Regions from separate parts of the Pantoea dispersa genome, predicted to be linked through region 3. Evidence: riboswitches for the same ligand, from Rfam matches in the RefSeq annotation. Region 3 holds a riboswitch; each other region holds the start of a gene.

Region 1 (7,833 bases), 210 kb from region 3:
ACATTTATTTTTGCTTCATGCGGGTATGAACTGAGAGGAAAAAAATGAAGGATCCAAAGAAGAAACCTGAAGAGGAAGAAAAAGTGACGCAACGTCGTGGGGGTTCAGGCAACTTCGCAGCCGATAAGGAGCGCGCGGCTGAAGCAGGCCGCAAGGGTGGTCAGGTCAGTGGTGGTAACTTTAAGAACGATCCACAGCGTGCCATTGAAGCCGGCAGGAAGGGAGGAAAGATCAGTCGTCGTAAATAAGACTTTCCCCTCTTAATACTGATTTAACCTCGATAACCTTTGGCACCACACTCTCCTGACATTGAGTTTACGCTTCGCTTAAATGCGTGATAAACCTTGTCAGGAGAGTAATTTTCTCGCTGGAAAACAATTAATCGATCAAATCTTCAGCGATCCGGCAGCATTTACCGCTTCGCTTATAATGCCTCAATTGCATCGTTTATTTACCACGAATTTAAACTATTGCTTATTTAACTAACAAATCCGCAGCGGCTATATTTGTACAAGCCACACAGACTTGTACACTTTTATTTAAGCGGTTTTTATTACCTGCGCTGATATATACACAAGCTTACAATTAGCTAACTCCGCATTATTAAAGGGATAATTGCATCTGCGATGCACCTTACCGGGGTTAATCCGCCGCTATCCACTTGATATCCCCTCTGTTTTAGCTAAATTCTCCCTTCAGGCTCACACACGCGTCGTTTTACCCTGACGCTAAGGAAACCCATGAACGCTGAACTCAATGACTGTATCGCGCTGTGCTATCGCTGCGCGACCGCCTGCGACCACTGTGCAGCGGCTTGTCTGCTGGACGCTGACGCCAGTGAGATGAGCGTCTGCATTAGCCTGAATCAGCAGTGCGCGGCGTTGTGTCGCGTAACCGCCCAATTGCTGGCTGCCCAGAGTGAACTGAGCGAGCAGCTCTGTACCATCACGTCGATGGCCTGTCAGCTGGCTGGTTGGGAGTGCCAGAAGCACCAGCATCCGCACTGTCAGACCTGTGCTGAAATTTGCCTGCAGTGCGCAGATAGCTGCATGACGGTGGGCATGGCGGAATAACGGATTGAGGTACCGGGAGGGCGGTGGCAGGTCGCCAGTGCGGTGACTGGCGACCTGGCTTAATGATCCTGCATCACCAACCCGCCATCGACATACAGCGTCTGGCCGGTGACAAATTCGCTCCATGCTGATGCCAGAAACAGCACCGGCCCGGTGATATCCGCAGCGCGCGCCAGTCGACCGAGCGGCGTTTGCGCTGTCAGCGCATGGCGTACCGCTTCTGGCGTATGCTGACTGGCATCGGTGGGATACACCAGTCCCGGCGCCACGCAGTTCACCCGAATACCCAGCGCCCCCAGCTCAGCCGCCAGCGTCCGGCTAAAGCCCGTCAGCGCGGCTTTTGCGGTGATATAGTCGTGATAAGCCACCGCTGGCCGGGCGATTAAATCACTCACCAGATTGATGATACTGCCGCGCGCGCGGCGGCGCATCAGCGGCAAGGCCGCCTGACACATGTTGTAGCAGGCGTTCACTGCGCCATCAAACTGCGTCTGGTAAGCGGACCAGGACGTTTCCCAGAAGCGCTGGCGCTGGTCCGGATCGAAGCGATAAGGTGCGAAGGCATTGTTCACCACCACATCCAGTCGGCCGGTAGCGGCCTCGATCTGCTGCATCATATCGGCTACCTGTGCGGCACAGGTCACATCGGCGGCAATCGCCAGTGCCCCCCCGCCCTGTGCTTCACAGGCCGCCACCACCTGCGCAGCGGCGTCGTGATTACGTAAATAGTTGACCACGACAAATGCGCCTTCGGCGGCAAAGGCCTGGGCAATGGCGGCGCCAATACCGCGGCTGGCGCCGGTCACCAGCACGGTGTGATTGCTGAATTTCATTGCGTTTCTCCACGCCAGCTCAGTCAAGATAGGGCGCATAGTGTTCAGCGGCGGTTTCCGCCGCCTGTTCGATTTCGCACAGGGTGACCAGATCCAGCAGGCTAAAACGGCCATCGTGATGCCAGCCCGCCTCCGGTGAAGTCATGTTACCCAGCGCCGTGATGCGCGTGACGCCCGCCGCACCGAGCTGCGCCGCCAGCCGAAACAGCACCTCGGGCGCGGCCGCGAGGCCAACGCTTTGCAGATACGCGCGCTGCGCGGCCACCCAGTTTACCGTCTCCTCCAGCGTATCCACGGCAATCACCTTCAGCGTACGTCCGAGCGCGCCCGGTTGTAACGGCTCCGGCTTGTCGACGTACACCACCGCCCAGGCATCGTGCTCATCGCCGTACAGCGTGCGGTCACCGCTCAGCGCATGCATTTCCTCCGCGTTGCGCCACGCGGCCACAGCCTGACTTTCACCCAGCGTTAGCGTCGCGCGCGGATAGCGCTGTGCCAGCGCGGCAAGTTCATGGGCGAGGTAAGTAGCAAACTCCTGCGGCGTCACCCGGCCGCCGCGCTCAATAAACAGCGCCTGCGGCGAGTAACAGCCAGCCTGGTCATAGCGCATCACATCGTAAGCCACCTGACGCGCCAGCGCCGTACCGCGCCGCACGTCCAGCGCCGAGCGCGCCACCATGCCAAAACTGATTTTGTGGCCGTGCGGCAGAAAGCGCGTGGCTGGCGGCAGACGCCGCTGCATCGCCGTCAGCGCGGCTTCTCCGCCATAAGCCATCACCACGTCTGCCTCGCGGAACCACTGCTGCTCAGTGCGTTCATCACCGCCCTGCCACCATACAACGGCCAGACAGTCGCCCAGCTGCGGATCGATCTCCGCCAGCAGCTGGGCGAACCAGCCCGCCATCAGCGGCTCAGCGCTCGCCACTTTGCCCACGCTTCCCGCCTTCACCAGCAGGCCGGCAATCAGGCTCCACAGCGGCAAACCCGGCACATTGCCGGCCCAGACCTGCAGCAACAGCTGTGGACCAAACGCGCGGGCAAAGCCGCCTTTTGGCCGCGGCTGAAAATCGTCCAGCATCTGCACGTTGCCGAAATCCTCCGCCAGAAAACGCCGCAGCTGCGGTTCACGGAAGGTTTTGAGATAGCCGGTTAAACCGAGCCGCAGCATCCCGGCGTCATAGCCGGTAACCAGCGGCAGCAACCGCTCCGCCTGCTGGCGCAACGGGTGCGAACGGTCAAGCAGGCGCGCGATGGCTTCATCAATCAACGCGGTGATGCGCGCTACGCTCAGGGTGTGCAGGTAGCGGCGCGCGTTATCGCGTACGCTGGCCGCCAGCGTGGCAATCTGCGCCTCGGACAGCACCGGCACGCACACTTCCAGCGTGCTGCCCTGCTGGCCAAAGTGCAGGCTGTGCCACGCCACCTCGCTGTGGCGGATGCCCGGCAGATGGCCGGCATACACTTTCATGCCCGCGCCTGCGCGGCAGCGAGAAACGATTCCATCGCCAGCGAGCAGCCTTTGGCATCCGCGCCCGCGACGCGGCCCAGCAACTGAAAACCGCCGGGCACCATCACGCCGGCATCTTCGGTCAGAATCGCGGAAACAGAATTGAAATGGGCGAGATCGTGATGCACCAGTACGCCTGTCTCACCTTCCGGCACGTCCGCACCGGTCAGCGGGTTGACCACGCGCGTGCGGATCCAGTGCGGTCCGGATTTCACCGGCGGGCAGATTTCATTGCCGGCATCGTAAAACTGGGTGCTGAGTTCAGTCATGCCGTACATATTGATGCAGTGCGAACGCGGCACGCCGAGCGTCTGCTGCAGCGCGCTATAAAACGCCTCCGCCGCAACTTCACGCGACTGGCCCTTAAAACCCCCGGTGTCGAGGATGCGGCTGCCCGGCGGCAGCCTGAAACGCCGCTGCTGACGCGCCAGTTCGTCCAGCAGATGGACAAAACTGTAGCTGGCACCCAGCAGGGCATAGGGTTGGCCGCTGGCCTGCGCCTGCTCCAGCGCGGCGATCAGACGCGGCAGTTTCAGCCCCTGCGCATCCACCATCACTTCGCTGTCTGGCGTGCCACATTCTTGCATCGCCAGCGTCAGATAATGGGCCAGCGAAGAGTGCGGCAGCTCGCTGCTGTGCGGAAACAGGATCGCCATCGGCAGGCGCGGATGTCCGGCCATAAAGCGCTGGCGGAAATTGATCAGCATCGAGCGATCGTAAACCGCCAGCGTCGGGTGATAGCTGCGCCCCCGGCCGGTCCCCGTGGTGCCGCTGGTCATAAAGATGTGGGGAATCTCCGCCACCGGACGGCAGCTCAGCGTCAGATCTTTAAACGCCGTAATCGGCACCGCCGGAATCTGCCGCCACTGTTTTACCGTCAGCGGCGTGCGGCCGCGCTGGCGGGCGAAACGGGCGTAGGGAAGATTGTGTTCGAATTGCCACGCGAACAGCTGCAGCGCCAGCTGGTTGAAATCCGCTTCCGTGGTTTCCTGGCGCTGCATAAACGCCAGCAGCGCGGCGATGATTGACGCTTCGGTCATGAAGGTGCCCTCTTTGGACTGCGGCATAACGGCCTGCCAGGGCCTGAGAAATGCGCAGGATTCGCAGAAAGGCGCAAAGAGGGAATGAGGGCGTGCAGTGACCCCGGTTCCACATCCCTACGCCGGTATTAGCCGGATCAGGTTCAGAGGGTCACTACGTTGCCGGCCGTGACAGCCGCGCGGGTAGAATCTCAGCCCTCTAACAGGGCACCCCTTGGAACAAGCTGCATTCTGGGGTCGGAACGGAGGGCGTGTCAAGGCGGGAAGGCGCAGAACCCCCTCGCTTCAGCAACGCGATTATTAACGCGCAATATCACTCACAGGAGCGCGATCAGCCCGGCTGACGCAGGCAAAGCGATCGCTGAGCAGCGGATAGTTTTGCGCATCCGGCAGTTCAAAGTGCCACCATTCGGTGGGCATGCCGACAAAACCGCCGCCGAGCATGATGGCGTTCAGCAACAGGCGATGGCGCTGCGCCTGCTGCGGCACGTTGGGATGGAACGGGTGCGACTCAGCAGACATGTCGTCAAACCCGGTCCCCATCTCCAGAATGTTGCCCGCCTCATCCACCAGCGTCACATCGATCGCCACGCCACGGCTGTGATTCGAGCCCCGCGCCGGTGGCACCACATAATCCGCGTCGGGACAGGCATCCCACAAGTGCCACTGCGCCTGCTGCGGACGATACGCGTCCAGCACCAGCAGGCGGAACCCCGCCAGCCGGGCGATGTCACTGCTGCGGCGCAGCGCGGCGGCGGCATCCGGATGCAGCAACGCCTGCGCGTCGCGATAAATGGCATACCCGGCGATGTTATCGGCGGTGGCGTATTTCAGATCAAACATCAGGCCCGGCAAGGTGGCAGCCAAATCGATTAATTCAACGTCCTGCACTGTACATCATCCTGTTAATTGTTAGCCGGCAGCGTAAACGGCTGGCGCGGCAGCGTGGTGAGTCGCTCTGCGCCCTGTGCCGTGACGCGCACGGTTTCACTGAAGGCGAGGCCCTGCGCTGAAATATACATGTGAAACACCATGTTTTCCTCCAGTAACCACGGCGCCTGAGGATGAAAACAGCAGCTGAAATCGCTCGGACGCGGGGTGCGCGTATACAGACCCAGCGCATAACCGGTGATGTTGCTGTAATCCTCACGCAGCCCGGCGCTGAGCACCGCCTCACGCGCGACGGCATCCACCGTGCAGGCCGCAACGCCCGGCTTCATCGCCTGCAGCTGGCGATCCTGAATGGCGATCAGCTGTTGTGCCAGCGCCGCGCGCGCCGCAGAGATTTCACCGACAATCAGCGGACGCATCAGGCGCGCGCTGTAGTGCCGCACTTTTGGGATCAGCTCAACGTGCAGCACATCGCCCGCTTGCAGACGCTGCTCATGGCCGCTGGCATGCAAAAATCCGCTGTCGCCGCTGGCGATAACAATCGGTCCGGTTTCACCGCTGTCAGCACCGAGTCGCAGAAATTGTGCCGCCGCCAGCGCGGCGACATCACGCACGCGCCAGCCGCCCTGCACCTGCGCACTCAGCTGGGCCAGCGTGGCATCGGCAATGCTGGCGGCCTGGCGTAAGCTGGCGATTTCAGCCTGAAATTTAACGCTGCGCAACCGGTCGCTGATGCCGCTGACATCACACCAGCGCACCCCGGGCAGATGGCGCGCCAGCTGCTGCCAGCTATGCACCGTCATGCCGTAGGATGCATAATCCGCGCCCAGCCGCGCCCGCTGATAGCCGCGCCGCGTCAGGCTTTGCGCCACCGCCAGCCACGGATCGTCTTCATCGCGGTACGCGTCAATCGCCAGCTGCGGTGACTGCGCGCGGCACGGCGCGGCATCCAGCTGGCGCAACACCATCCACGGTTCGTCCTGCAACGGCACCAGACAGGCACGATAACGCGTTTCCGACACGGTATAACCGGTTAACCATGCCAGCAGTTCGCCATGATCGATCAGCATCACCTCAATGTCGGCGGCGCGCATGGCGCTGCGCAGCCGTGACAGCGCGTCGGCGATCATGACGCAGGTTCAACCGGCTGGCAGATGTCGAGGATTGCCAGCAAATAGATGCGCACCATATCGAGAAATTCACTGATCTCAACGCGCTCGTCCGGCATGGTGTTGTACTTGCCGCCGGGTCCGCACACGATGCCCTCCATGCCTGCATGCTGATACAGGTGCGCCGCATCGGTACCGTAGAAGGCGGGCGGCGTAATCACCCCAGTAGGCTGCGGCGTGCCGCGCACAGTCTGCCAGCCGCGATTAACCGCTTTAACGATTGGCGATTCCGGCGACACCTCAAACGGCAGCATGGTGGGTTTATCGCGCAGGCCGTCATCGAACAGCTGCGCCTGCAGGCCCGGATAGCGCTGGCACAGTGCATCCAGCAGGGCCTGCAGGTCGGCCAGCACGCCGTCCACCGTTTGCCCCGGCGCAAAGCGGGCGGAGCCTTTCAGGCGGACAAAATCCGCGACCTGCGGCGGCCGCCACTCCTGCAAATCACGCCCCAGCGCACCGTGTACGGTGCCAATATGACCACGGTTAATTTTGCGGTGTTCTGCGCTTTTCGCTCCGCTGAAGGTGATGTTATTGATCTGCGGAATCAGTTCGACCGCCGCCGCAATCGCGTCGACCGCCTCCTCACGCTTTGACAGATGGCGCGTATCGCCGGTCAGTTCAATGGTGAACATCAGCGAGCCGGCATGCATGGTCAGCGCCTGTAAATCCGTGGGTTCGGCATTGATGAAATAGTCGGCGCGTACGCCCTGCTCAATCGCCGCCAGCGTACCGATGCCGCCCTGTAACTCGCCGACCACGTAAGTGAGGATCACGTCGCCCCTGAGCTTCACGCCGGCATCAATCAACGTCTTCAGCGCGCAGAAATAGGCGGCATCGCCCGCTTTCATGTTAGAAACGCCGATACCGTAAATAAACTGATCGTCAATTTTTCCCGCCCAGGGATCGACGGTCCAGCCTTCGGTGACCGGGTTAGTATCAAGATGACCGTTGAACAGCAGGCTGTGGCCGCCTCCGCTGCCGGCCAGCCGCCCAATCGCGTTCAGCCGATCGCCGGCCACCGGCTGCAGTTCAGTCTCCAGCCCCAGCTGCGCCATCTGTTGTGCCATATAGCGGGCTAATTCGCGCTCGCCCTCGGTGGCACTGTAACTTTTGTGCTGCACCATTTTTGCCAGGAAAGCGAGGCAGTATTCACGATCGATGTGATGAATTAACTCTTCAGGGTTCATGCGCTTCTCGTTATGCCACGGATTGGGTTAGATCAGGGATGTGCACGGCATCAAGCAGTGCACGGGTGTAAGGATGCTGTGCCTGCGCCCGCATATTCTCGCCGGGCAGCACTTCCACCACATCGCCGCGATA
Region 2 (7,833 bases), on a different replicon from region 3:
CGCTGCCACGGGTTGTTGATGGCTTTGCCTTCGCCCAGCAGCTCGCGCGACACCGCTTCGAGGCTGAATGAGGCGAAGTCCCAGAACGCCGATTTCAGCGCCTCGATACCGTCAATCACCAGCCGGCCGCTGGCCTGAGCGAAGAACACGCCGGGCTTAAAGCCGTGCTCGCGCCACTCCAGCGGCTGCTGCTGACGGCCAAGACGCAGCGGAATACCGTAGCGGTCGGCATGTTTTTGCAGCACGCGCAGGTCAAACTGCACCACGTTCCAGCCGATGATGACATCGGGATCGTGACGGGCGAACCAGGCGTTAAGCTGCTCCAGCAGCTGTGGCCGGCTGTCGAGGTAAATCAGCTCAAAATCCAGCTGGCTGGCATCACCGTTCGGGGGGCCGAGCATATACACCTGGCGCTGGCCGCAGCCCTCCAGCCCGATGCAGTACAGCTCGCCGTGCTCGGTGGTTTCGATGTCGAGCGACACCCATTTCAGCTGCGGACGGTAATCGGGATGCGGCTTGAGGCGCGCGTTGACGAGGCTGTCGCCGCGCGGCTCGCCGCTGAACCACACCGGCGCCGTGATAAAGCGCTCCATCAGGTAGCGTTCCGGCGGGCGGATATCTGCTTCATACACCGCAATGCCGTTTTCACGCAGGCGTTTTTCGATGCTTTGCAGCTGTCGGTGGCTGCGGCAATAGAGTCCCAGCACCGGTCGGCGCCGGAAATCTTTCAGATCCAGCGGTTGCAGGCGCGTATGGCGCTCGTCGCGAATCAGCGCTTCGGTTTGCGCCTGGAACTCCTGGGGAATAAACGCCACTGACTCCTGCGCAGGCAGCACCAGGCGCTGCGGGCCCTGGTCGGTGGCCAGCCACAGCACCACTTCGCTGCCGGTCGGGGTATCCCGCCAGTGGCGAGTCAGCAAAAATCCTGCGCGCGGTTCGGTCACGTTAACTCCGGAGAATGAATTCATTTCAGTATATCATGGATGTTTATACAGTGTACTGCCGGTGGTGCCGTCGTCCGCGCGGCGCGGGCGTGCGGCAGCGCGGGGAATTGCTTGACGCTGTGGGGCTGTCTCAGGACAATCCAGCCTCTATATTCCGCAGAGGATAGTTATGGAAGCCTGGATCCAACACCTGTTTACGCAATCGCTGGAGTACGCGCTGATTGCCGTGGCGCTGGTGACCTTTCTTGAGTCGCTGGCGTTTGTCGGCCTGCTGCTGCCGGGAACGGTCCTGATGGCCAGCCTCGGCGCGCTGGTGGGCAGCGGACAAATCGGGCTCTATCCGGCGTGGGCCGCCGGGCTGGCCGGCTGTCTGATTGGCGACTGGGTGTCGTACGGCATTGGCTGGAAATTCCAGGGACCGCTGCACCGCTGGAAATACCTGCAAAAATACAAAGGGCTGCTGGATAAAACCGAGCACGCGCTGCATCAGCACAGTATGTTTACCATCCTCGTGGGGCGCTTTGTCGGACCGACGCGTCCGCTGATTCCGCTGGCGGCCGGCATGCTGGAGCTGCCGGTGCGTAAATTCCTGCCGCCGAACATTATCGGCTGCATCCTGTGGCCGCCGGCCTACCTGATGCCGGGCATTCTGGCGGGCGTGGCGATCGACGTGCCGCAGGCGGCGCAGGGCGACAGCTTCAAATGGCTGCTGCTGGCGGTGGCGCTGCTGCTGTGGATCGGCGGCTGGCTGCTGTGGCGCTGGTGGCGCAGCGGCAAAAGCGTCGACTGGGCTACGCCTTATCTGCCGCAGGCGCGGCTGCGCTGGCTGGCTCCGCTAATGGCGCTCATCGGTGTGGGTGCCTTTATTGCGCTATTGTTCCACCCGATGATGCCAATTTTCCTGCAGCTGCTGTGGAAGGTGTTCTTCGCTTAACGCGGTGATACGCCAAGGATGGCGGCCGCCGGGCTTTCTCCGCGCAGCAGGCTGGCGGTGCTGCCATCCCAGTACACCCGACCGTCAACAATCACCAGGCTGCGTGACGCAATCTGCTGCGCATCCTCCAGACTGTGCGACACCATCAGCAGCGTGATAGTGCGCGCCTCGCACACCGCGCGCACCAGCTGTAACATCTCGCTGCGCAGCGCCGGATCGAGTGCCGAAAACGGTTCGTCCAGCAGCAGTACCGGCTGATTGCGCAGCAGGCAGCGCGCCAGCGCCACGCGCTGGCGCTGACCGCCGGAGAGCTGGCCGGGCAGACGCGTCAGCATCGATTCCAGCCCGGTTTGCTCCGCAATCTGCTGTACCTGCTGCTGCTGTTCGCGCGTCAGCTTCAGGCCGGGATGCAGGCCCAGCCCCAGATTTTGCTGCACCGTCAGGTGCGGAAACAGATTGTTATCCTGAAACAGCATCGATACCGGTCGCGCGGAAGGCACGCTGCGGGTGTGGTCGACGCCATCGATCAGCAGGCTGCCCTGACTCACCGGCAGAAAGCCGCCGAGCAGGCTCAGCAGGGTACTTTTGCCCGCGCCGCTCGGGCCGAGAATGGCGAGACGTTCACCGGCCTGTGCGCTAAAGCTGAAGCGCATCGGCAGATGCTGGTAGAGATAAGTAAGGTTATTCAGTGTCAGCATGGCGACCCGGTAATTTTTCCATCAGCGTAAACAGCAGCAGGCATAACAGCAGCAGTAGCAGCGCGGTTACCGCGCCATCGGCACCGCGATAGGCGCCAATCTGCTGGAACAGATAAAACGGCAGGGTGCGGAAATCGGCGCTGCCGAACAGCGCCACCACGCCGAAGTCCCCAATCGACAGCACGCAGGCAAAGGCCAGCGCCTGTGCCAGCGGACGTTTCAGCGCCCGCAGTTCAATCAGCCGCAGGCGAGTAAACCCACTGATGCCCAGCGAGGCGCACAGCTGAGCGTAGCGCGCGCTGAGATCGCGCATCGGATTTTCCAGCACTTTCATGGCGTAGGGGATGGCGATCAGCGCGTTGGTGAAGATCACCAGCGCATCGGCACGCTGCGGCAGGCCAACGGTGGCGTTGAACAGCAGAAAGAACCCGCTTGCCAGCACGATGCCCGGCATCGCCAGAATCAGCATTCCGCTGAGTTCCATGGCCTGCGCGGCGAAGCGCTGCTGACGCTGGCGCAGTTCGCGACTGCTCCACAGCAGCATCATGGTCAGCAGCACGCACAGCACACCGGCACCGAGTGCGATACGCAGCGACGTCCACGTGGCCTGCCATAGCGCGGGCTGTTGCAGCGCGCCGGCAATGCCGCCCCGTAAGCCGTCGACCAGTACCGCCGCCAGCGGTGGCAGCAGTAACAGTAGTGCCAGCGTAATCAGCAACGTATCCGCGACGCGTGCGCGCCAGGAATCCTGCGGATCGCGCCAGCCGTGCACCGTCTGGCTACCGGCCGGAATCGCTTTACTGAAGCGCTGGCTGAGCAGCACCAGCAGCAGACAGCAGCCGAGCTGCAACAATGCCAGCAGCGCGGCGCGGCCGGGATCGTAATCAAAGCTAAGCGCCTGATAAATGGCCAGCTCCAGCGTGGTGGCCTGCGGACCGCCGCCCAGTGCCAGCACGGTGGCAAAACTGGCGAAGCACAGCATAAAGATCAGAGCCGCCGTTGGCAGCAGCGGACGGCGCAGCCACGGCCACTCCAGCAGGCGAAACAGCGACCAGCCGCGCAGACCGAGCTGCGCCGCCAGCTGGCGCTGCTCGCCGGGAATGCTCTCCAGCGCCTGCAGCAGCATGCGCGTCGCCAGCGGCAGATTAAAGAACACGTGCGCCAGCAAAATGCCCTGCAGGCCGTACGGCGAGAAGTGATAGTCGATACCGACGGCGGCGCAAAGCTGCGCCAGCCAGCCGCTGCGCCCATAGACGCTCAGCAGACCGAATACGGCGACCAGCACCGGCAGCACCAGCGTCATGGCGCACAGGCGCAGCAGCAGGGTGCGGCCGGTAAAGCGGCGGCGATAGAGCGCGCGGGCCAGCAGAATGGCTGGCAGCACCGAGAGCAGCGCTGACAGCAGCGCCTGTTCAAAGGAGAACGCCAGCACATGGTGCAGATAGCTATCGCTGAGCAGCGCGCGCCAGTCGGTGGCCGGCGCGGCGAGCAGCAGGGCACCGAGCGCCAGCAGCGCGACCGCACACAAGAGCAGTGCGCTAAGCGCTCCGGGCAGCAGCCAGCCGGGCATCAGCGGCTGACGGCGCGCTGCCACGCGCTAATCCACGCCGCGCGATGGTCAGCCACCTCTGTCGGGGTGTATTGCAGCGCATTAGCAGGCACCGGCAACGCCTGATAACCGGCGGGTAAATCGCTTTTGATCACCGGATACATCCAGTTGCCGGTGGGAATGGTGCGCTGAAACGCTGGCGACACCATAAACTGCATGAATTGCTGCGCCAGCTGCGGCTGTTTGCTGCTGGCGAGCTGCGCGCCCACTTCTACCTGCAGATAGTGGCCTTCGCTGAACGGCGCGGCGGCGTAGTTATCCTTTTTCTCTTCAATAATGTGGTAAGCCGGCGAGGTGGTGTAGCTCAGCACCAGATCGCTTTCGCCTTTGAGGAACAGACCATAAGCTTCGCTCCAGCCTTTGGTGACGGTCACGGTTTTGCTGGCCAGCTTCTGCCAGGCCGCCGGCGCTTCATCGCCGTACACTTTCTGCATCCACAGCAGCAGACCGAGCCCCGGCGTGCTGGTGCGCGGGTCTTCATAAATCACCCGCCATTTTTCCGGGCTTTCGACCAGCTCCTTCAGGCTGTGCGGCGGATTCTTCAGCTTGTTTTTGTCGTAAACGAACGCGAAGTAGCCGTAATCAAACGGGATAAAAGTGTCATTGTGCCAGCCGTCCGGCAGCTGCAGTGCACGGGTATCCACCGTGCTTTTGCTGAACAGGCCGGTTTTTTCCGCCGCCTGAATCAGGTTATTGTCCAGCCCCAGCACCACGTCGGCCTTGCTGTTCTTTCCTTCCATGCGCAGGCGATTAAGCAGCGATACGCCATCCTCCAGCGCCACATAGTTCAGCTCACAGCCGCAGCGGGCCTCAAAGGCTTTTTTCACTGCCGGACCGGGGCCCCAGTCGGCGGCGAACGAGTCGTAGGTATACACGGTGAGAACGGGTTTGGCCGCCAGAGCCGGCGCAGCGATCAGCAGCAACAGGGGCAGAACTTTATTTAACACTTTGCGTTCCTTAAGGAGAAGGTAAGGTTGCGTCGCAAAGGATCTGAGGGCGGAGCATCTCAAATCCCTACGCCGGTACGAGCCGGATCAGGTTCGACGGGTCTCTCTCAGCCAGTTAACCGGCACCCCGTTGAGAACGACATATTCTAGACATTTACATGACAACGCGAAAGGTTCACCTGCCGGTCGTGTTGTCTGATGCTGCCCTTTTTACAGCTCCGGCGGGGCGAACCAGGCGGACTTGAAGTCAAACCAGCCGAGCGTGTTCAGTCGCACGCCACGCATGCTGCGCTGGCCCTCCAGCAGCAGCCAGTGATGAAACAGCGGATGCAGATAGTCGCTGTTTACCAGCTGTTTGCTCCACTCCGCCAGCGGCAGCGCTTTCTCACGCCAGCGCGCGGCGTCGGCCTGCCAGTCCAGCGGGATACAGTGATGCATCAGCGGTAGCTCGTAGAGCTGAGCGAACAGGGCGTAGTCGAGCGGCAGGGTAAAGTTGACGCTGCCCAGCCAGATGTCACTCTCGCCCGCGCCGTCGAACCAGCTTTCGTAGCTCACTTCGCGGGTAATCAGCTCGACGCCCTGCTGCGCCAGCAGCGGCCGCAGCGCATTGGCGATGCCCTCGTGTTCGACGTGGTGGCTGTACCAGCTGAGCGTCAGCTGGGTCACGCCGTCGGGCTTGTGGGCTGGGGTGATATCGCGCCGATGGTGCCAGCGCGGCAGCAGGCCATAAGCCGGGAACCAGTAGCGCTGATAGCCGACGCCGGCATGATTGAGCAGCGCGATAGGGTTAAGCAGATCGCTCACCCAGCGGCGGAAACCGGCATCGCGCCCGCGTTCAGAGCGCTGATCGAACAGCAGAAAATAGCAGCCCTCTTCGAGACGACTCTCTTCCGATTTTTCGTCGTCGTTTTCGCCTTCCAGTTTTACACCGGCGTAGACCAGCTCATCGCTGATCTCCGGCAGCACCCAGATCGAGACATCATCAATCAGCGCGCGGTAGCCGAAGTAGTCATCAAACGCGGCGATTTTCAGCTGGGTTTGCTGATTGCGCACCACGCTGTACGGACCGGTGCCAATGGGCTGACGGGCGAAGTGGCGCAGTGTCGGCCATTCACGCGGCAGAATCATGGCGCTGACGCTGGCCAGCAGCCACGGCAGCCAGCAGTCCGGCTGGCTGAGATGGATATCCAGCGTCCACGGTGCCGGCGAGTGCAACTGGTCGATGTGCGAAAACAGCGGCTGGCTGCGCACCCGGTCCAGCGAGGCGATGACATCCTCCATCTCCAGCTCGCGGCCATGATGAAAGCGGATTGCCGGCCGCAGGAAGAAGCGCCAGTGCAGCGGAGAGGTTTGCTGCCAGTGATGGGCAATGTCGGCGGCGATTTCCCCCTTTTCCTCATTTATACGCGTCAGGCCGCTGAATATCTGTCGCGCCAGATGGGTTTCTGAACGGCGCAGCGGCGAGCCGGGCAGCAGGTTAGGCAGGGGCCGGTAGTAGAGCACGCGCAGAATATGCTTGCCCTGGCGAAAGCTGCGGCCAAGGTGCGCGGCAATCATCTGCCGCACCTGGTTTTTATCGCCCACCAGCTGCACCAGCTGGTCGATGCGATCCTGCTCCAGCAGGTCTTCGGCGCGCTGCTGCTGTAGCGCCAGTCCGGTGTAGCAGAAGCTCAGCAGCGAGCGTTTACCGCGACCGGCTTCAGCCTGCCAGATCAGCCAGCCCGCTGCCTGCATGGCGTTCAGCAGGTTACGCATGTGGCGGCGTGAGCAGTGCAGCAGTTCGGCCAGCTCGCTCAGCGTGGTTTCCTGATCCTGGCCCTGACAGTGTTGCCACAGGCGAATGAATTGCTGTTGCAGACGCGCAGAGGACATAAAAGGGGAACTCCTTCTCGACTTCGCTCAGTTTTTCCTGCCCCATATTAGAGGCATACTGGCGGGCAATGGAAGAGCGGGAGGCATTCAGCAATGAATGGCGCTCTGCCAGCGGTTCCGCCGACGTGGAACCTTTTCTGAGTAGGGTGCAATTTCACCGCCAGCGGAGTTTTTCTCTGCTGGCTTTTTTCGTTTTGCTGTGGAATCTTCTACGCTGTTTTTTTCCCGGTCTTTTTCCTCAAAGGGATTTCTGCATGAAATCGCTGTTACCGCGGCCGCGCCGCCTGAATCCGGTTTACCTCTCCTTTATGGCGGTGTCGTTTATGGTCGGCGTGGCGGGGGCGTTACAGGCGCCGACGCTCAGCCTGTTTTTGACGCGTGAGGTGCAGGTGCGGCCGTTCTGGGTCGGCCTGTTCTTTACCATCAACGCCGTCGCCGGGATCGTGATCAGCCTGCTGATGGCGAAGCGTTCGGATAACCGTGGCGATCGCCGTCATTTGATTCTGTTTTGCTGCCTGATGGCGGTGGCCAACGCGCTACTGTTTGCCTTTAACCGTCACTATCTGACGCTCATCACCCTCGGCGTGCTGCTATCGGCGCTGGCCAGCGTGGCGATTCCGCAGATCTTCGCGCTGGCGCGTGAATATGCCGATCAGTCGGCGCGTGAAGTAGTGATGTTCAGTTCGGTGATGCGCGCCCAGCTGTCGCTGGCGTGGGTGATTGGGCCGCCGCTGTCGTTCGCGCTGGCGCTCAACTACGGCTTCGTCACGCTATTCTGCGTGGCGGCGGTGATTTTTCTGCTGAGTATGCTGCTGATCTGGCGCACGCT
Region 3 (7,833 bases):
AGCCGGCAGGCGTACGGCATAAACCGTCGAACAGCGACAGGCACAGCGGGAAAAACAAAATCAGCGCCGCCACCACGACTTTTGACGCGATGCCAAAACCCAGCCACAGCACCAGTAGCGGGGCCAGCGCAAATACCGGGATGGTCTGGCTGGCTGTCACCAGCGGAAACAGCACCCGACGCAGTAGCGGGCTGGAGGCCATCAGTACCGCCAGCACCACGCCGCCGCCGACGCCCAGCAGCAGCGCCAGCACAATCTCCGCCAGCGTAAACATTGCGTGATGCGCGAGCAGCTGCCGCTTTTGCCACAGAGCCTCCAGCACCGCATGCGGTGCCGGCAGCAAAAATGCCGGTACGCCGTTGTGCCGCGCCAGCAGCCACACGCCCAGCACCACCGCGATCAGGTAGATACCACTACTCAGCTTTTTCATAGGAATTCAGTCGGGAAAAGAGTTCGGCCTGCGCCTGCAGCAGTCCGGCATCATTGAGCGCGCGCGGCACCGTACCTGCCGGCACAGCCCAGTGCGTCACCTGCAGCGGCTGGCCGTGCAACAGCCGAATGTCATCGGCCATACGGCAGGCTTCCAGCGGATCGTGCGTCACCAGCAGCACCGTTTTGCGGCGCAACAGCGTCGCGGTCAGCGTTTGCAGCTGGTGTTTAGTCATCACATCCAGCGTGGCGAACGGCTCATCCATCAGCACCAGCTCGCGCTGCGCATACAGCGTGCGCGCCAGCGCGACCCGCTGCCGCATACCACCTGAGAGCTGTGAGGGCGCGGCTTGCGCCTCGTCTTCCAGTCCCACCTGTGCCAGCAAATGGTGCGCCCGCACGCGGTCCGGCTTCGCACCGCTCAGACGCGCCGTCAGCATCACATTCTCCAGCACCGTTAGCCACGGATAGAGCAGATCCTGCTGCCCCATCCATGCCACGTGCTGCGCAATACCGCTCAGGCTGCCCTGCTGCGGCTGCACTAAGCCGGCCACCAGACGCAGCAGCGTACTTTTACCAATGCCGCTGCAGCCCAGTAACACCGTGGTCTTGCCGCCACGCAGTTGCAGATTGAGCCGATGGCACAGCTGTTTTTCGCCCCAGGCAAAGCTCACCTGGTCAAAGCGGATGTCCTGCGTCATGGCCGCCGCGCCGCCAGAATCGCCAGCTGATTGAAGCCGCGCTGCGCCAGCGCGCTGGCCGCCTGCGCCGCCCGGATGCCGCTGGCACACACCAGTACGATGCGGCGATCCGCCGGTGGCTGCCAGGCGTCCAGTTCGTGCGGCAATACGCGCTCAACCCGATCGGCCACGCTGGCGGGCGCCTCTTCGCAGCTGCGCAGCTCCACAATGCAGTCTCCGGGCTGTAACAGGTGAGCATCAATAAACGGCACGCCGGGCTGGGCCGGTTCCTGTGCCGCATCAAAGCGGAACGAACGAAAGTGCCAGCTGACGAAGTCACAGTTGACCATGCAACCGAGCGGTGAGGGTTGCAGGCCGAGCAGTATGCTGAGCGCCATCTGCGCCTGCATCGCCCCCAGCGCCGCCACGGCTGGCCCTATCACGCCGGCGGTGTTGCAGTTAGCTGCGGAAGCAGGCAGCTGCGGAAACAGCGCACGATAACTCGGTGCGCCGCCGCAAAAACCGCCAGCATAGCCCTGACGACCCAGCACCGAGGCGCTGATCAGCGGTATGCCCGCCTGGAAACAGGCATCAGACAGTTGGTAAGTCACCGCGAAGTTATCGGCGGCATCAATCACCAGATCGCACTCCGCCAGCGCCTGCGCGATATTGCTGGCACTCAGCGCCTCGGGCACCGCTTCGATTTGCACCTCAGGATTGCGCTGATGCAAAGCCTGCTGCGCCGCCACAGCTTTGCTGCGACCCACATCCTGCAGGGTGAACAGCGTCTGGCGATGCAGGTTATGCAGCGCGACCTGATCGTCATCGTACAGACACAGCTGACCGACGCCCGCGCCCGTCAGCTGAGGCAGCAGCGTGGCGGCCAGCCCACCGGCACCGGCTACCAGCACGCGGGCGCGAGCCAGTTTCTGCTGCCCGACGACGCCAATTTCCGGCAGCATCATCTGGCGTTGGTAGCGTTCCATTGCGAGCTCCTTAGTTCAGGTTAGCGAGGCCGAAGATCGGCGTTGAGGCCACGGCCATATCACGCTTCTCCATCAGCCCGGCCTCGCGCGCGCCCTGCCCGGCGGCGATCGCCTGGCTGAACGCGCGCGCCATCGCCACCGGATCGCCCGCTTTCGCCACAGCGGTATTGAGCAGGATGGCATCGAAGCCCATCTCCATCGCCTGCGCTGCCTGTGACGGCGCGCCGATGCCAGCATCAATGATCAGTGGAATATCGCTGAACCAGGCACGCATCGCCCGCAGCCCGTCAATATTTCGCAATCCCTGGCCGGAGCCGATGGGCGCGCCCCACGGCATCAGCAGTTCACAGCCAGCGGCCAGCAGTTTTTCACCGACTATCAGATCCTCCGTGGTGTAGGGAAACACCAGGAAGCCGTCGGCGCACAAAATGCGTGCCGCTTCGACCAGCGCGAACGGATCGGGCTGCAGCGTGTCGGCATGACCAATCACTTCCAGCTTGATCCACGGCGTGTTAAACAACTCGCGCGCCATGTGCGCGGTGGTGACGGCCTCTTTGACCGTGTGGCAGCCAGCGGTATTGGGCAGCACGCGCATATTCAGGCCCGTCAGCAGCTCGCGAAAAGCCGCGCCCGCCGTGCCTTCGCGGCGCAGGCTGACAGTGATAATTTCACTGCCGGATGCGGCGATCGCCTGCTGCAAAATCGCCGGTGAAGGGTAGCCTGCGGTGCCGAGCAGCAAGCGTGACTGCGGCGTAAAATCGTAAAACATCGCTCAGCCTCCCTGCATCGGTGACAGGACTTCCAGCTGCCAGCCTTCCTGTAACTGCAGGCTGGCATACTGACTTTTCGGCACAAAATCGCCATTGCAGGCGGTGGCAACACAGGCCGCATCGATTTGCTGTTCGATCAGCAATTCGCTGAGGCTGGTGGCCTCAGTGCTGATGGTGCGGCCGTTAAGCTGAATATTCATGGCTAACCTCCCCGGACAGGCGCTGCATCAGCTGTTCTGCCATCATTGGTGCCAGCAGAAAACCGTGACGATACATGCCGTTAAGATAAAAAATACCGTTGTGATAGTGGATTTCCGGCAGATTAGCCGGCCATGCCGGACGCAGACCGCTGCCGCTTTCGATGACGCGCGCTTCCGCCAGCGCCGGGTGCAGGGTGTAGGCCGCGCTGAGCAGTTCCATCATGGCGCGCGCGCTGATAGCGCTGGCATCGTCGCTTTCGATCATGGTGGCGCCGAGCATGAAGTGGCCGTCGCGACGCGGCACCAGATAACAGGGAAAACGCGGATGGAGCAGACGAATCGGCCGGGAAAATGACACCTCATGACTCTGCAGGATCAGCATTTCCCCGCGCACCGCGCGCAGGCCGGAGAGCTGCGCTCTGGCATGGATACCGCGACAGTCGATGATCCGGCCCGATGGCTGGCGCGCATCAAAGCGGACGCCGCGCTGCAGCAGTTTGTCACGCAGTTCAGCCAGCGCACGGCGCGGATCGAGATGTGCTTCGCGCGGGAAAAACAGTCCGCGCGCAAACCGGTTTTCCAGCGCCGGTTCAAGCGACGCCGGATCAACCCATTGATGCGCCGTCGTCATGCGCGCGAAGCGGTTTAACTCCGGGTTATCACGCGGCGGTGCCAGCACTAACGTACCCTGATGCACCACGCTGCTGACGCGCGTTTGCCACCAGGCCGCAGCATGCTGGCCGAGGGTAATCACCTCCGCTGGCGCGCTTTCTGCTTCACACCACGGCGCCAGCATGCCACCGGCAAACCACGAGGCAGGCTGACGCGCTTCATCATCAATGACCTCGACGGTTTCGCCGCGCTCAGCCAGCAGCGTGGCGACACAAATCCCGGACACGCCGCTACCGAGCACGCTCCAGCGGCTCATGAATCACGTTCCGGTAAATAATCTGGGAAATTCACATCGGCCTCTCAGTGATAACTGAGACCCGCAGATACAGGTGAAGGGAATCGACGCCAGCGATCGGGCTCGCCTTTGCGCCAGACGGCTTTGCACATGAAGCCGTCAGTCTTCCTACGCCAGTATCAACTGGGTCAGGTTCAAAGGGTCGCTAAGCCGCGCAGTGCGCTATTAGCCTCTCAGTCTCTCAGGCGAGACTCCCCCGACGCGTCTATTTGTATTGCAGGCGCTGGCTGGCGTCAAGCAGCACGTTAACCGCGCTGCCCGCGTTGTGGATCAAAATTGCAACATATGGTATACCAGACGGATAGCGGGCAGATGATAAAAAAGACTTTTTTATTATTCACTTATAAATTTTTCAGCTAATCATGGAAGCATTATGAATAAGTTTCGTGTGGCTTTTATTAAAGCAGGATGGCATCAGGCGATCGTGAACAACGCGCTGGTAGGATTTGAGCAGGAACTGGCAGAACAAGGCGTCGAAAATACTTTAAAAAGCTATGACGTACCCGGCGCGTTTGAAATGCCGCTGCTGGCCAAACGCCTGGCCGAAACCGGCAAATTTGATGCGATTGTCTGCGCCGCGCTGGTGGTCGACGGTGGCATCTATCGCCATGACTTTGTCGCGCAGGCCGTCGTCGATGGCCTGATGAATGTGCAGCTCACCACCAATGTTCCGGTGTTTTCGGTATCACTCACTCCGCACAATTTTCAGCCGGTCGACGCGATTGAAGCGTTTTATACCGAACATTTCATTAAAAAAGGCAAAGAAGCCGCCCGCGCCGCTCTGATGATTCACCAGCTTCAGATCGACTGAACCTCAAACGGATTGTTAGCGTTTCCCACTTTTAACAATCCGTTTTCTGCAGTGTGCTCCCTCTTACCACTCGCCTCTTGCTTACTTAAAGCAGCACCGTCAATGCCATTGCAAGTTATTCGGGATATCTTTAAAATCGGATAACCTAAATAACCTTGCGGGAGTTAACTGATGGTTAGCGATAAAGATCAAACCGGGGTTTCTGCACTGACGGGTACTCCGCAGGAGATTCAGGGGCGACTGTCAAAATCACATGCCAGTCACGTTGTTGCCATTACTTTCGACCATCCAAGCGATGCGCTGACGCTGCGCAACCTGTCAGAAAATCTTTCCGCAATCGCTTCATCCATGTTTGCAATTTTTCAACAGCGGCAGCGGCAGGAATCGCTGGAGCAACTGGCCATTGCGATGTTACCGCGCGTGCCAGCTTCGCCTCATTTACTCAAAGAAGCGGCGATGTTGCTAGAGGCGCGCAATGCCGTGCTGGAGAGCGGAAACTGGCTCAGCGCCGCAGAAGTGGCGCAACTGGCAGGGTTGAGTTCCACAAATCCGAGCGCTCAGCCGAATAAATGGAAAAAAAGCGGTCAGATATTTGCCATCAATCACAATGGGATAGATTATTTCCCCGATTATGGCCTGGATCGCGACACGCACTTTCGCCCGATTAAACCACTGGCTCAGATACTCAGGATTTTTGCCGGACACAAAGACAGTTGGGCTATTGCATTGTGGTTTCTGTCGAATAACAGTTTCCTTGCGGGCAAACGGCCACAGGATCTACTGCTAACCGAAGCGCAACGCGTCATCGACGCCGCTCTGGATGAAATGGAAGGAATAACGCATGGATAAGCGCAGCACTGCGGCGCAACCTGATGATTTATCAACTTTGCCTGTTATTACTGCCGAAGAAGGTGCGCCATTGCCAGGCGCTTTACTTCAGCTGTCATTTATTACGCTTTCAGCAGGAAGCATTCTGCACCGGGTCCATCTGTCGCATTATGCCGCCAACCAGTTTAATCCTGGAGTGAAAGGGAATGCCCGCTTCAGTCCAATAAAAACCAGACATGGGCAGCCAATACCGACTCTATACGGCGGTTCGACCAGAGACTGCGCATTAATGGAAACAGTATTTCATGACGTGCCTTTCGCACCCGGTCTTAAGACGCTGGATAAGAATAAATTACATTATCAACTTCATTCCTGTCTTAAAGTTAATGAAGATATGCTGCTGATCGACCTGAGCAGCATCGCATTGCGCAAGTTAGGTATCACGCGTAAGCAGCTTATCGATACAGAAAAACATCACTATCCCCTCACCCGACGCTGGGCAGCCGCTCTGCATCATCAGAGCGAATCAGCGCAGGGCCTTTCATGGATATCCCGTCAGGATGATTCAGCGCGGGCAGTGATGTTATTTGGCGATCGAATTTCACCTGGCATGCTGACGCCACTTAATAAATCATTAAGCCTGATTGATGATTCCGATACTTATGGCGAGGTTTTACATCTCGCATCGCGATTAGGTGTGTTTATCATTGCAGCAAAATAAACCATGATGCTATCCGGCGATGGATAAAAGAGAAAAGTGGACGAATAAGAATTTAAAAATGAAATGGTTTAAAATTTCGCCAGCACTCCAGCTGGCGAAATCCTGAGTAGCGGTGAAATTAACGGCTGACTTCGTGACCAATCAGGCCGCCGATAGCTGCGCCGCCGAGGGTACCGAAGGTGCTGCCGCCGGTCAGAACAGCGCCGCCGACCGCACCTACACCAGCGCCAATGGCGGTGTTGCGGCCACGATGAGACATACCACAAGCCGTTACAGAAAAGGCTAAAACCAATACCACTGCGATATTAAAGCTGCGTTTTAAAACCATCAAAATCCTCATTACCATTAATTCTAATGGAATGTAATAGTGTTAACTTTGTTTGTTGTTTAGCCGCCAAATACCTAGCGTAGCGTGCTTATCCTGGAGGCAAATTTAAGGGGCTTTGCATTTTTGTGGAAGGTAAAAATTCCTATTTTATGCCGGACCTGTCAGGTACTGGTTATTATTCGTTCCTTAAGCCAAATAAAAAGGCATGGCGTGAAGGTTCACGCCATGCCTCGCTGACTTACCGCGCAATGAATTAACGCTGCGGATGATTAACTTCGACTGGTCGTAAATCAAACACCAGCACTTCAGCGTTGTTACCGTTAGCGAACCGCAGCGCCGTCTCATTGCGTACGCGCGCGCCGTCGCCGGCTTTAAAGCTCACGCCATTCACTTCAATGCTGCCGCGCGCCACGTGAATATAAGCATAGCGATCGTTAGCCAGTTCCAGCGTCTGCTGCTCGGCACCGTCAAACAGTCCCGCGTAAATACGCATATCCTGACGTACGCGCAGCGAGCCGTTATCGCCTTGTGGCGAAACAATCAGGCGCAGCTGGCCGCGTTTGTCGGCCTCTGCCACTGACACCTGCTGGTAACCCGGCTCGGTACCGCGTTCTGCCGGCACAATCCAGATCTGCAGGAAGTGCACATTGTCCTGTTTCGAGTGGTTAAACTCGCTGTGCGTTACGCCGCTACCGGCGCTCATCAGCTGCACGTCACCGGGCACGATAACCGAACCGGTACCCATGGAATCTTTATGCTCCAGCGCGCCTTCCAGCACGTAAGAGATAATCTCCATGTTGTTGTGCGGATGCGCACCGAAACCGCGACCCGGTGCTACCTGATCATCGTTAATCACCAGCAGATCGGAGAAACCGGTCTGTTGTGGGTCCCAGTAGCTGGCAAACGAAAAGGTATGGCGTGAATGCAGCCAGCCGTGATCGCCTAAGCCACGTTGTTCGGACAGTCGTTGTTCAATCATGGTCTGCTCCTTAAATTTTTAGCTGGAGGGCGAAGGCCCTTCCCGTTGCTGACCAGTATACGTAAACTGATTTGCCCAACAATGCGCCTGTATGACAATGACTGTCACAGATAAGTGGACAATATGCAGATTGA
Region 4 (7,833 bases), on a different replicon from region 3:
GCCGCCTGCCAGTCTTCCGCCTGGGTAATCGCGCTGACCACGGCAATGCTGCCGACACCGGTCGCCAGCACCTCCGGCACGCGTGCCAGCGAAATGCCGCCAATCGCCACGGTGGGAATATGCTGCAGCCGCGCCAGATGGCGCTTCAGCTCGGCAATGCCCTGCGGCGCAGAGGGCATCTCTTTGGTTTGTGTCGGAAAGATGTGGCCGAGCGCAATATAGGACGGACGCAGCGCCAGCGCGCGATCCAGCTCGGCGTCATCGTGTGTCGACAGACCCAGGCGTAAGCCGGCGTGGCGGATAGCGTCCAGGTCGGCCACATCCAGATCTTCCTGACCAAGATGCACACCATAGGCGTTGTACTTAATCGCTAAACGCCAGTAATCGTTGATAAACAGCCGCGCGCCGTACTGTTTGCCCAGGGCGATGGCATCGCGTACCGCGGCTTCAATCTGGCGATCATCGCCATCTTTGATGCGCAGCTGGAGGGTGCGCACGCCGGCTGCCAGCAGGCGTTCAATCCACAACACGCTGTCGACAACCGGATAGAGCCCCAGTTTTGGCGCGGTGGCAGGGAAGGCTTCAGTCATCATTTTTCCTCTTTCAGGGCATCGGCGGCGTGATACAGCTCGCCGCCACGGCTACGGAAGGCATCGGACATTTGCGCCATGCCCAGCGCTATCGGCTGGGCTTCAGTCTGCTGACGGGCGGCAAATTCGCGCACTTCCTGGGTGATTTTCATTGAACAGAATTTGGGGCCGCACATGGAACAGAAGTGGGCCACTTTGCCGGATTCCTGCGGCAGGGTTTCGTCGTGATAGGCCCGCGCGGTATGTGGATCGAGCGCCAGATTAAACTGATCTTCCCAGCGGAACTCGAAGCGAGCTTTCGACATGGCGTTGTCGCGGATCTGCGCGCCGGGATGGCCTTTAGCCAGATCGGCAGCGTGCGCCGCGATCTTGTAGGTAATCAGCCCCTGCTTAACATCCTCTTTATTCGGCAGGCCAAGGTGCTCTTTCGGCGTGACGTAGCACAACATCGCGCAGCCAAACCAGCCGATCATGGCGGCGCCAATCCCGGAGGTGAAATGATCGTAGCCCGGCGCGATATCGGTCGTCAGCGGGCCCAGCGTATAAAACGGCGCTTCATGGCAGTGTTCCAGCTGCTCGGTCATATTGCGGCGGATCATCTGCATCGGCACGTGACCGGGGCCTTCAATCATGACCTGCACATCATATTGCCAGGCGATTTGCGTCAGCTCGCCTAAGGTACGCAGTTCGGCAAACTGGGCTTCGTCGTTGGCGTCCTGAATCGAGCCGGGACGTAAACCATCACCGAGCGACAGCGCGACATCATAGGCGGCGCAGATTTCACAGATTTCGCGGAAATGCTGGTAGAGGAAGTTTTCCTGATGATGTGACAGGCACCACTTCGCCATGATTGAGCCGCCGCGCGACACGATGCCGGTCAGCCGTTGTGCGGTCATCGGCACATAGCGCAGCAGCACGCCCGCGTGAATGGTGAAGTAATCAACACCCTGCTCAGCCTGTTCCAGCAGGGTATCGCGGAAAATGTCCCAGTTAAGATCTTCTGCAATACCGTTGACCTTTTCCAGCGCCTGATAGATTGGCACCGTGCCGATCGGCACCGGACTGTTGCGCAAAATCCACTCGCGCGTTTCATGGATATAGCGGCCGGTCGACAGATCCATCACGGTATCTGCCCCCCAGCGCGTGGCCCACACCAGTTTTTCCACTTCCTCTTCAATCGACGAACTTACCGCCGAGTTGCCGATGTTGGCGTTGACCTTCACCAGAAAATTACGGCCGATGATCATCGGCTCCGATTCCGGGTGATTGATGTTGGCAGGAATGATGGCGCGGCCGCTGGCCACTTCGGCGCGCACGAATTCGGCGCTGATATTCTCCGGCAGCTGCGCACCAAAGCCGTGACCGGCGTGCTGCTGCAATAGCGTTTTACTGCGGATACGCTCACGTCCCATGTTTTCGCGCAGCGCGATGAACTCCATCTCCGGCGTGATAATGCCCTGACGCGCATAGTGCAGTTGCGTGACGCGGCGACCCGCTTTGGCCCGGCGCGGCAGCGGGAGGTGTTCAAAACGCAGATGATCCAGCCCGTCATCTGCCAGCCGCTGCTGACTGTAGCTTGAGCTGAGTGCGCTGATGGTTTCGCTGTCGTTGCGTTCGGCGATCCAGCCGGCGCGCAATTTTGCCAGACCCTGATGCACATTGATGGTCGCGTGGGGATCGCCATAGGCACCGGCGGTGTCATACACTGGCACCGGTTCATTTTCTGCGTATTGCGGATGATCTTTGCTGCCGCCGGTGTGCGTCGGGCTGAGCTGAATTTCGCGCATCGGGACGCGGATATCCGCGCGGCTGCCGCTGATCCAGATACGTTTGGAGTTAGGGAAGGCGGTTCCCTGGAGCGAATCGATAAATTTTTGCGCCTGCGCGCGTTGTTCACGACGTGAGGTTTTAGCATCAGACATAGCAAGTTTCCTGAAAACAAGGGGAAGCTGCTTGTCCGGAGTCCGGAAGGAGTAACAGAAACGGTGCGGGCGCCTGACTGCACCGTGCTGATCACATCTACTCTTGTTCCCTTCGCAGGTACTAACCTGATCAGGTTCCGCGGATCCCGAATTAACGGTCTCAGCCCCTAAGGGCACTCCGACAAGTTTACGTTTTACGCGATAAGCGACTTTACTGACTGCTGCACGCTGCGCTTATATCGCAAAGTTTGATTGTGGATTGTCGTTAAAAAGACAATAAAAAAGCCCATTCAGCATAAAAGGGCTTTTCCTGAATAACAAGTCTTTTACAACTGCAGCGGTTCAGGCCGGACGAGCAATGGTGCTGTCATTGGCCACCGGCGGGCGCGCCAGCTGGTTATCCCAGGCGAGCTGAATCAGTTTGTCTTCCAGCGTAAAGCGTGACTCCAGCGCTTCGCCCACTTCTGACAGCGCCTGCTGGAAATCCACGCAGTTGTCGTCATTAATGGCCTGCTGCAGATGGCTGTCATACAGTTGCATCAGCCGTTCAGTATTGCCTTCCAGCGCCGGATAGATCTGCGCCGCCGCAATCATCGGGCTGTCGCCGGACATCTCGCTGATGATGCGCTCGTAAACGCTGAAGTGGCCGGTAGAGAGATAGTCCACCAGACGATGGCAAAACGCATCCAGCGCCTGTTCATCCAGCGCGGTCAGCGCTTCTTTGTTCGGCTTCATGCCAATTAACTCGTAATAGGTGACGAGCAGCTGTCGACGGGCGCGCAACCATGAGTCGACTAATTCATTACCGCCACCTACACGCTCGGTCAGGTTATCTAACTGGGTAAGCATACGGGGCTCCAGGTGAGTTATAGTTGTTTATTACACACTTAACATCAGGATTTCAGCGTGCTATTTGACGCTAAGGACAACGATTAAGATGCAACGTGAGATCTCAAGCGTAGACGCTGGCTGGTGGATTGTCAGCTCCGCGCAGAAACTTTGGTTGCCGCAAGGTGAGTTGCCGCATGGCTTATCCGGCGAGTTTGGCCTGACCGGCAGCAGCGGCAGAGTGATTGGCGAGTGGCAGGGCGAAAACGTCTGGCTGGTATGCGAAGCGCGTCCGGACAATATGGCCTCGGTGCGCCAGCTGATTGACGAAGATGTCGGTCTGTTTCAGCTCGCCGGGCGCGGCGTGCAGCTGGCAGAGTTCTACCGTTCGCATCGCTGGTGCGGCTATTGCGGCCATGAAATGCAGCACAGCAAGCGCGAATTCGCCTGCCTGTGCAGCCATTGCCGCGAGCGCTACTATCCGCAAATCGCCCCCTGCATCATTGTGGCGATTCGTCGCGGTGAGGAGATTCTGCTGGCAAACCATGCGCGCCATCGCAACAGCATCTACACCGTGCTGGCCGGTTTTGTCGAAGTCGGCGAAACGCTGGAGCAGGCGGTGGCCCGCGAGGTGATGGAAGAGAGTAACGTGCGGGTAAAAAATGTGCGTTACGTGACCTCGCAGCCGTGGCCGTTCCCGCACTCGCTGATGATGGCGTTCATGGCGGAGTACGATGGCGGCGAGCTGCAGCACGATGGTAAAGAGCTGCTGGATGCTGGCTGGTATCGCTACGACGATCTGCCCCTGTTGCCGCCGCCGGGCACCGTGGCGCGCCGGCTGATTGAAGATACGGTTGCGCTGTGTCGCGCCAGCGCGGCGTGAAAATGCTACACTGCCGGCCTTAGCATGAGAGAGCCCATTATGAGTGAACTGAAGAACGATCGTTATCTGCGCGCCCTGTTACGCCAGCCGGTGGATATCACCCCGGTATGGATGATGCGACAAGCCGGGCGTTACCTGCCGGAATACAAAGCCACGCGCGCTGAGGCCGGTGATTTTATGTCGCTGTGTAAGAACGCGGAGCTGGCGTGCGAAGTCACCCTGCAGCCGCTGCGCCGCTATGCGCTGGATGCCGCGATCCTCTTCAGCGACATCCTCACCATTCCGGATGCGATGGGCCTGGGACTCTACTTTGAGACCGGCGAAGGCCCGCGTTTCTCCCATCCAATCACCTGTCGTGCCGATGTGGATAAACTGCCGGTGCCGGATCCAGAGCAGGAGCTGGGTTACGTGATGAATGCGGTGCGCACCATCCGTCACAACCTCAAAGGCGAAGTGCCGCTGATCGGTTTCTCCGGCAGCCCGTGGACGCTGGCAACCTACATGGTAGAAGGCGGCAGCAGCAAGGCTTTCACCAAAATCAAGAAGATGATGTACGCCGAGCCGCAGACGCTGCACGCACTGCTGGATAAGCTGGCAGAGAGCGTGATCCTTTACCTCAACGCGCAGATTAAAGCGGGTGCGCAGTCGGTGATGGTGTTTGATACGTGGGGCGGCGTGCTGACCGGGCGCGACTATCGCGAGTTCTCGCTCTATTACATGCACAAAATCGTCGACAGCGTACTGCATGAGAACGAAGGAAGACGCGTGCCCATCACCCTGTTTACCAAGGGCGGCGGCCAGTGGCTGGAAGAGATGGCCGCCACTGGCTGTGATGCGCTGGGCCTTGACTGGACCACCGATATTGGCGAAGCGCGGCGCCGCGTGGGCGATAAGGTCGCGCTGCAGGGCAACATGGATCCGTCTATGCTGTATGCACCCCCTGCACGAATTGAGCAGGAAGTGGCGGGGATTCTGGAAGGCTTTGGCGCAGGCGAAGGTCACGTCTTCAACCTCGGTCACGGGATTCATCAGGATGTTCCGCCAGAGCACGCTGGCGCGTTTGTGGAGGCGGTGCATCGGCTATCACGACCATATCATCAGGGATAAGCATGGATTTAGCCGCACTACGACAGCAACAGGTACAGCTCGCCGCCAGCGTGGTGCGGCAGGATGATTTTGACGTACTGCCGCCGCGCTTCATTGGCGGCGCCGATGTTGGTTTTGAACAGGGCGGCGAGGTAACGCGTGCCGCCCTGGTGATCCTCGAATACCCTTCATTAACGCTGGTGGAGCATCGCATCGCGCGTGTCGCGACCACCATGCCTTATATCCCCGGTTTTCTCTCGTTTCGCGAAATTCCAGCCCTGCAGGCGGCGTGGCAGCAATTGTCGCAGCGGCCCGATCTGCTGTTCGTCGACGGCCATGGCATCTCTCATCCGCGCCGGCTGGGCGTTGCCGCGCATTTCGGCTCGCTGCTGGATGTGCCGACTATCGGCGTAGCGAAAAAGCGCCTGTGCGGCCGTTTCGCTGAGCTGGATGCGGCACCGGGCAGTCGTCAGCCGCTGATGGATAAAGGCGAGCAGATTGCCTGGGTGTGGCGCAGCAAGACGCGCTGCAACCCGCTGTTTGTCTCAACCGGCCACCGCGTCAGCCTCGACAGCGCCCTGTACTGGGTTGAAGCCTGCATGGCCGGCTACCGCTTGCCGGAGCCAACGCGCTGGGCTGATGCCGTGGCATCTGGCCGTCCCGCTTTTGTGAAGTGGCAAAATGCGCGCTAACGCTGTTTGTGCGCGGCTTTTGCGGTACACTGCCGCCAGCTAATCTACCGAGAGTAAGTTTGATGTTACAGAACCCCGTCCATTTGCGTCTGGCGAAGCTGGAAAGCTGGCAGCACATGACCTTTATGGCCTGTCTGTGCGAGCGGATGTTCCCCAATTACTGGGCCTTCTGTCAGCAGACCGAGTTTGCCGATCCGCAGCTCTATCGCCGCATTCTCGACCTGGTGTGGGAAAGCCTGACGGTGAAGGATGCCAAAATCAATTTCGACAGCCAGCTGGAGAAACTGGAAGCGGCGATCCCAAACGGTGACGACTTTGACGTTTACGGCGTGCACCCGGCGATTGACGCCTGCGTGGCGCTGAGTGAACTCCTGCACGCGCAGCTGAGCGGTGAAACGCTGGAGCACGCCATCGAAGTCAGCCGCACGTCGATCACCACCGTGGCCATCCTTGAAATGACCCAGGCCGGTCGCGAAATGAGCGACGAAGAGCTTCGTGACAACCAGGCGGTAATTGACGAATGGGACCTGCAGTGGGAGATTTTCCGCCTGCTGGCAGAGTGCGAAGAACGGGACCTGGAGCTAATCAAAGGACTACGTGCAGACCTGCGTGAAGCCGGAATCAGTAACATCGGTATAAATTTTCAGCAATAAGGCGAGAAAACGTGACTTCAGGCCCGAATTACCGCGCCTGGAGGCTTCACATCAGCCCCCTGTCTGGTCTACATTTGGGGGGCTGAAAATTGTGGCTATCGGTGCGTGCAGGCTGAAGAGTGCCAGAATATGGCTTTTCCCTCGCACTCGTTGCTTAGCAAGCGATAAATACACTTTAAGGATAACTTATGAACAAGACTCAACTGATTGATGTGATCGCAGAGAAAGCGGACCTGTCTAAAACCCAGGCTAAAGCTGCGCTGGAATCTACCCTGGCTGCGATCACTGAGTCTCTGAAAGAAGGTGATGCTGTACAACTGGTTGGTTTTGGTACTTTTAAAGTGAACCACCGCGCTGAGCGTACCGGTCGCAACCCGCAGACTGGCAAAGAGATCAAAATCGCTGCAGCTAACGTGCCAGCGTTCGTCTCTGGTAAAGCACTGAAAGACGCTGTTAAGTAAGTTTTCCGCATCGCGGTTTAGCTTTAAAAGAGGGGCGATTTCGCCCCTTTTTGTTACCGGGGCCTGCTATGCTGAACATCTCTCCTCAGCGCCTCTGCGCCATCCTCCTCGGGGTATTACTCACCGGCTGCAGTGCCACTCCCGATCTTCCGGCTTTCACCGCCAGCGGCTATCTGTCTGACCGTGGCACGGTGCGAATCTGGCGTAAAAACGGCGACCACGAAGCCGTCCATCTGCGTACTGTCTATACCCCTTTCAATGGCGATAGCCGGGAAACCACCGACTATATCTGGCAGGCGGATAAACTGCTGAGTGTGGAACGGCACGTCACTGGCCAGCAGCCGGACGATGTAACCCTGCGTTTCGACCATCAGGGCAACCTTAATTTTATGCAGCGACAGCTGGCTGGCCGGCGTGAAGCCGTCAGCGCCGACAGCGTCGAGCTGTACCGGTTTGACGCGCAGCGCATGCTGGCGCAGAGCAATGCACTGCTGAATGGCCGGGTACTGTTGCGGCAGGGGCACTGGCAGGGCGGTACGCAGGTTCGTGACTGTGAGGGGCAGCAGGTGAATGTGGCGTTCGATCGCGACACGCTGGCGACGCTGTATCGACAGCAGCAGGGGCAGCAACAGCCGATTACCCTGTCGTGGCTGGAAGCGCCAGAGGGGATTCAGCTGCTGCGTGCCACGCCGGAAGATGAGTGCCGCCGGCAGCCGAA

The links. Region 3 has a riboswitch for thiamine pyrophosphate ahead of K7H94_RS21390 (FAD-dependent oxidoreductase). Riboswitches for the same ligand answer to the same signal wherever they lie in the genome.
Region 1: another riboswitch for thiamine pyrophosphate. It lies ahead of K7H94_RS19190 (LuxE/PaaK family acyltransferase); the one in region 3 lies ahead of K7H94_RS21390 (FAD-dependent oxidoreductase).
Region 2: another riboswitch for thiamine pyrophosphate. It lies ahead of thiB (thiamine ABC transporter substrate binding subunit); the one in region 3 lies ahead of K7H94_RS21390 (FAD-dependent oxidoreductase).
Region 4: another riboswitch for thiamine pyrophosphate. It lies ahead of thiC (phosphomethylpyrimidine synthase ThiC); the one in region 3 lies ahead of K7H94_RS21390 (FAD-dependent oxidoreductase).

Annotation. Positions count from the first base shown of each region.
Region 1 covers NZ_CP082347.1:90,172-98,004, reverse strand. Annotated here, with positions in the region: gene K7H94_RS19210 (con-10 family general stress protein) at 84-248, shown strand; gene K7H94_RS19205 (four-helix bundle copper-binding protein) at 741-1,073, shown strand; gene K7H94_RS19200 (SDR family oxidoreductase) at 1,133-1,906, opposite strand; gene K7H94_RS19195 (acyl-CoA reductase) at 1,926-3,374, opposite strand; gene K7H94_RS19190 (LuxE/PaaK family acyltransferase) at 3,371-4,453, opposite strand; TPP riboswitch at 4,549-4,678, opposite strand; gene ddpX (D-alanyl-D-alanine dipeptidase) at 4,754-5,344, opposite strand; gene K7H94_RS19180 (M24 family metallopeptidase) at 5,359-6,474, opposite strand; gene K7H94_RS19175 (M20 family metallopeptidase) at 6,471-7,700, opposite strand; gene K7H94_RS19170 (dipeptide ABC transporter ATP-binding protein) at 7,711-7,833, opposite strand, start outside.
Region 2 covers NZ_CP082346.1:3,275,109-3,282,941, reverse strand. Annotated here, with positions in the region: gene polB (DNA polymerase II) at 1-944, opposite strand, end outside; gene K7H94_RS15420 (DedA family protein) at 1,114-1,878, shown strand; gene thiQ (thiamine ABC transporter ATP-binding protein ThiQ) at 1,875-2,576, opposite strand; gene thiP (thiamine/thiamine pyrophosphate ABC transporter permease ThiP) at 2,560-4,170, opposite strand; gene thiB (thiamine ABC transporter substrate binding subunit) at 4,146-5,132, opposite strand; TPP riboswitch at 5,179-5,272, opposite strand; gene sgrR (HTH-type transcriptional regulator SgrR) at 5,343-7,004, opposite strand; gene K7H94_RS15395 (MFS transporter) at 7,259-7,833, shown strand, end outside.
Region 3 covers NZ_CP082347.1:571,463-579,295, forward strand. Annotated here, with positions in the region: gene K7H94_RS21365 (ABC transporter permease) at 1-430, opposite strand, end outside; partial or broken gene K7H94_RS21370 (ABC transporter ATP-binding protein) at 414-1,052, opposite strand; gene K7H94_RS21375 (HesA/MoeB/ThiF family protein) at 1,127-2,095, opposite strand; gene K7H94_RS21380 (thiazole synthase) at 2,106-2,864, opposite strand; gene thiS (sulfur carrier protein ThiS) at 2,868-3,065, opposite strand; gene K7H94_RS21390 (FAD-dependent oxidoreductase) at 3,049-3,993, opposite strand; TPP riboswitch at 4,121-4,240, opposite strand; gene K7H94_RS21395 (6,7-dimethyl-8-ribityllumazine synthase) at 4,406-4,843, shown strand; gene K7H94_RS21400 (hypothetical protein) at 5,015-5,692, shown strand; gene K7H94_RS21405 (RES family NAD+ phosphorylase) at 5,685-6,392, shown strand; gene K7H94_RS21410 (glycine zipper 2TM domain-containing protein) at 6,511-6,720, opposite strand; gene K7H94_RS21415 (pirin family protein) at 6,974-7,699, opposite strand; gene K7H94_RS21420 (LysR family transcriptional regulator) at 7,823-7,833, shown strand, end outside.
Region 4 covers NZ_CP082346.1:3,693,199-3,701,031, reverse strand. Annotated here, with positions in the region: gene thiE (thiamine phosphate synthase) at 1-590, opposite strand, end outside; gene thiC (phosphomethylpyrimidine synthase ThiC) at 590-2,512, opposite strand; TPP riboswitch at 2,603-2,703, opposite strand; gene K7H94_RS17270 (Rsd/AlgQ family anti-sigma factor) at 2,855-3,361, opposite strand; gene nudC (NAD(+) diphosphatase) at 3,450-4,223, shown strand; gene hemE (uroporphyrinogen decarboxylase) at 4,263-5,330, shown strand; gene nfi (deoxyribonuclease V) at 5,333-6,001, shown strand; gene K7H94_RS17250 (YjaG family protein) at 6,064-6,654, shown strand; gene hupA (nucleoid-associated protein HU-alpha) at 6,843-7,115, shown strand; gene K7H94_RS17240 (DUF1481 domain-containing protein) at 7,184-7,833, shown strand, end outside.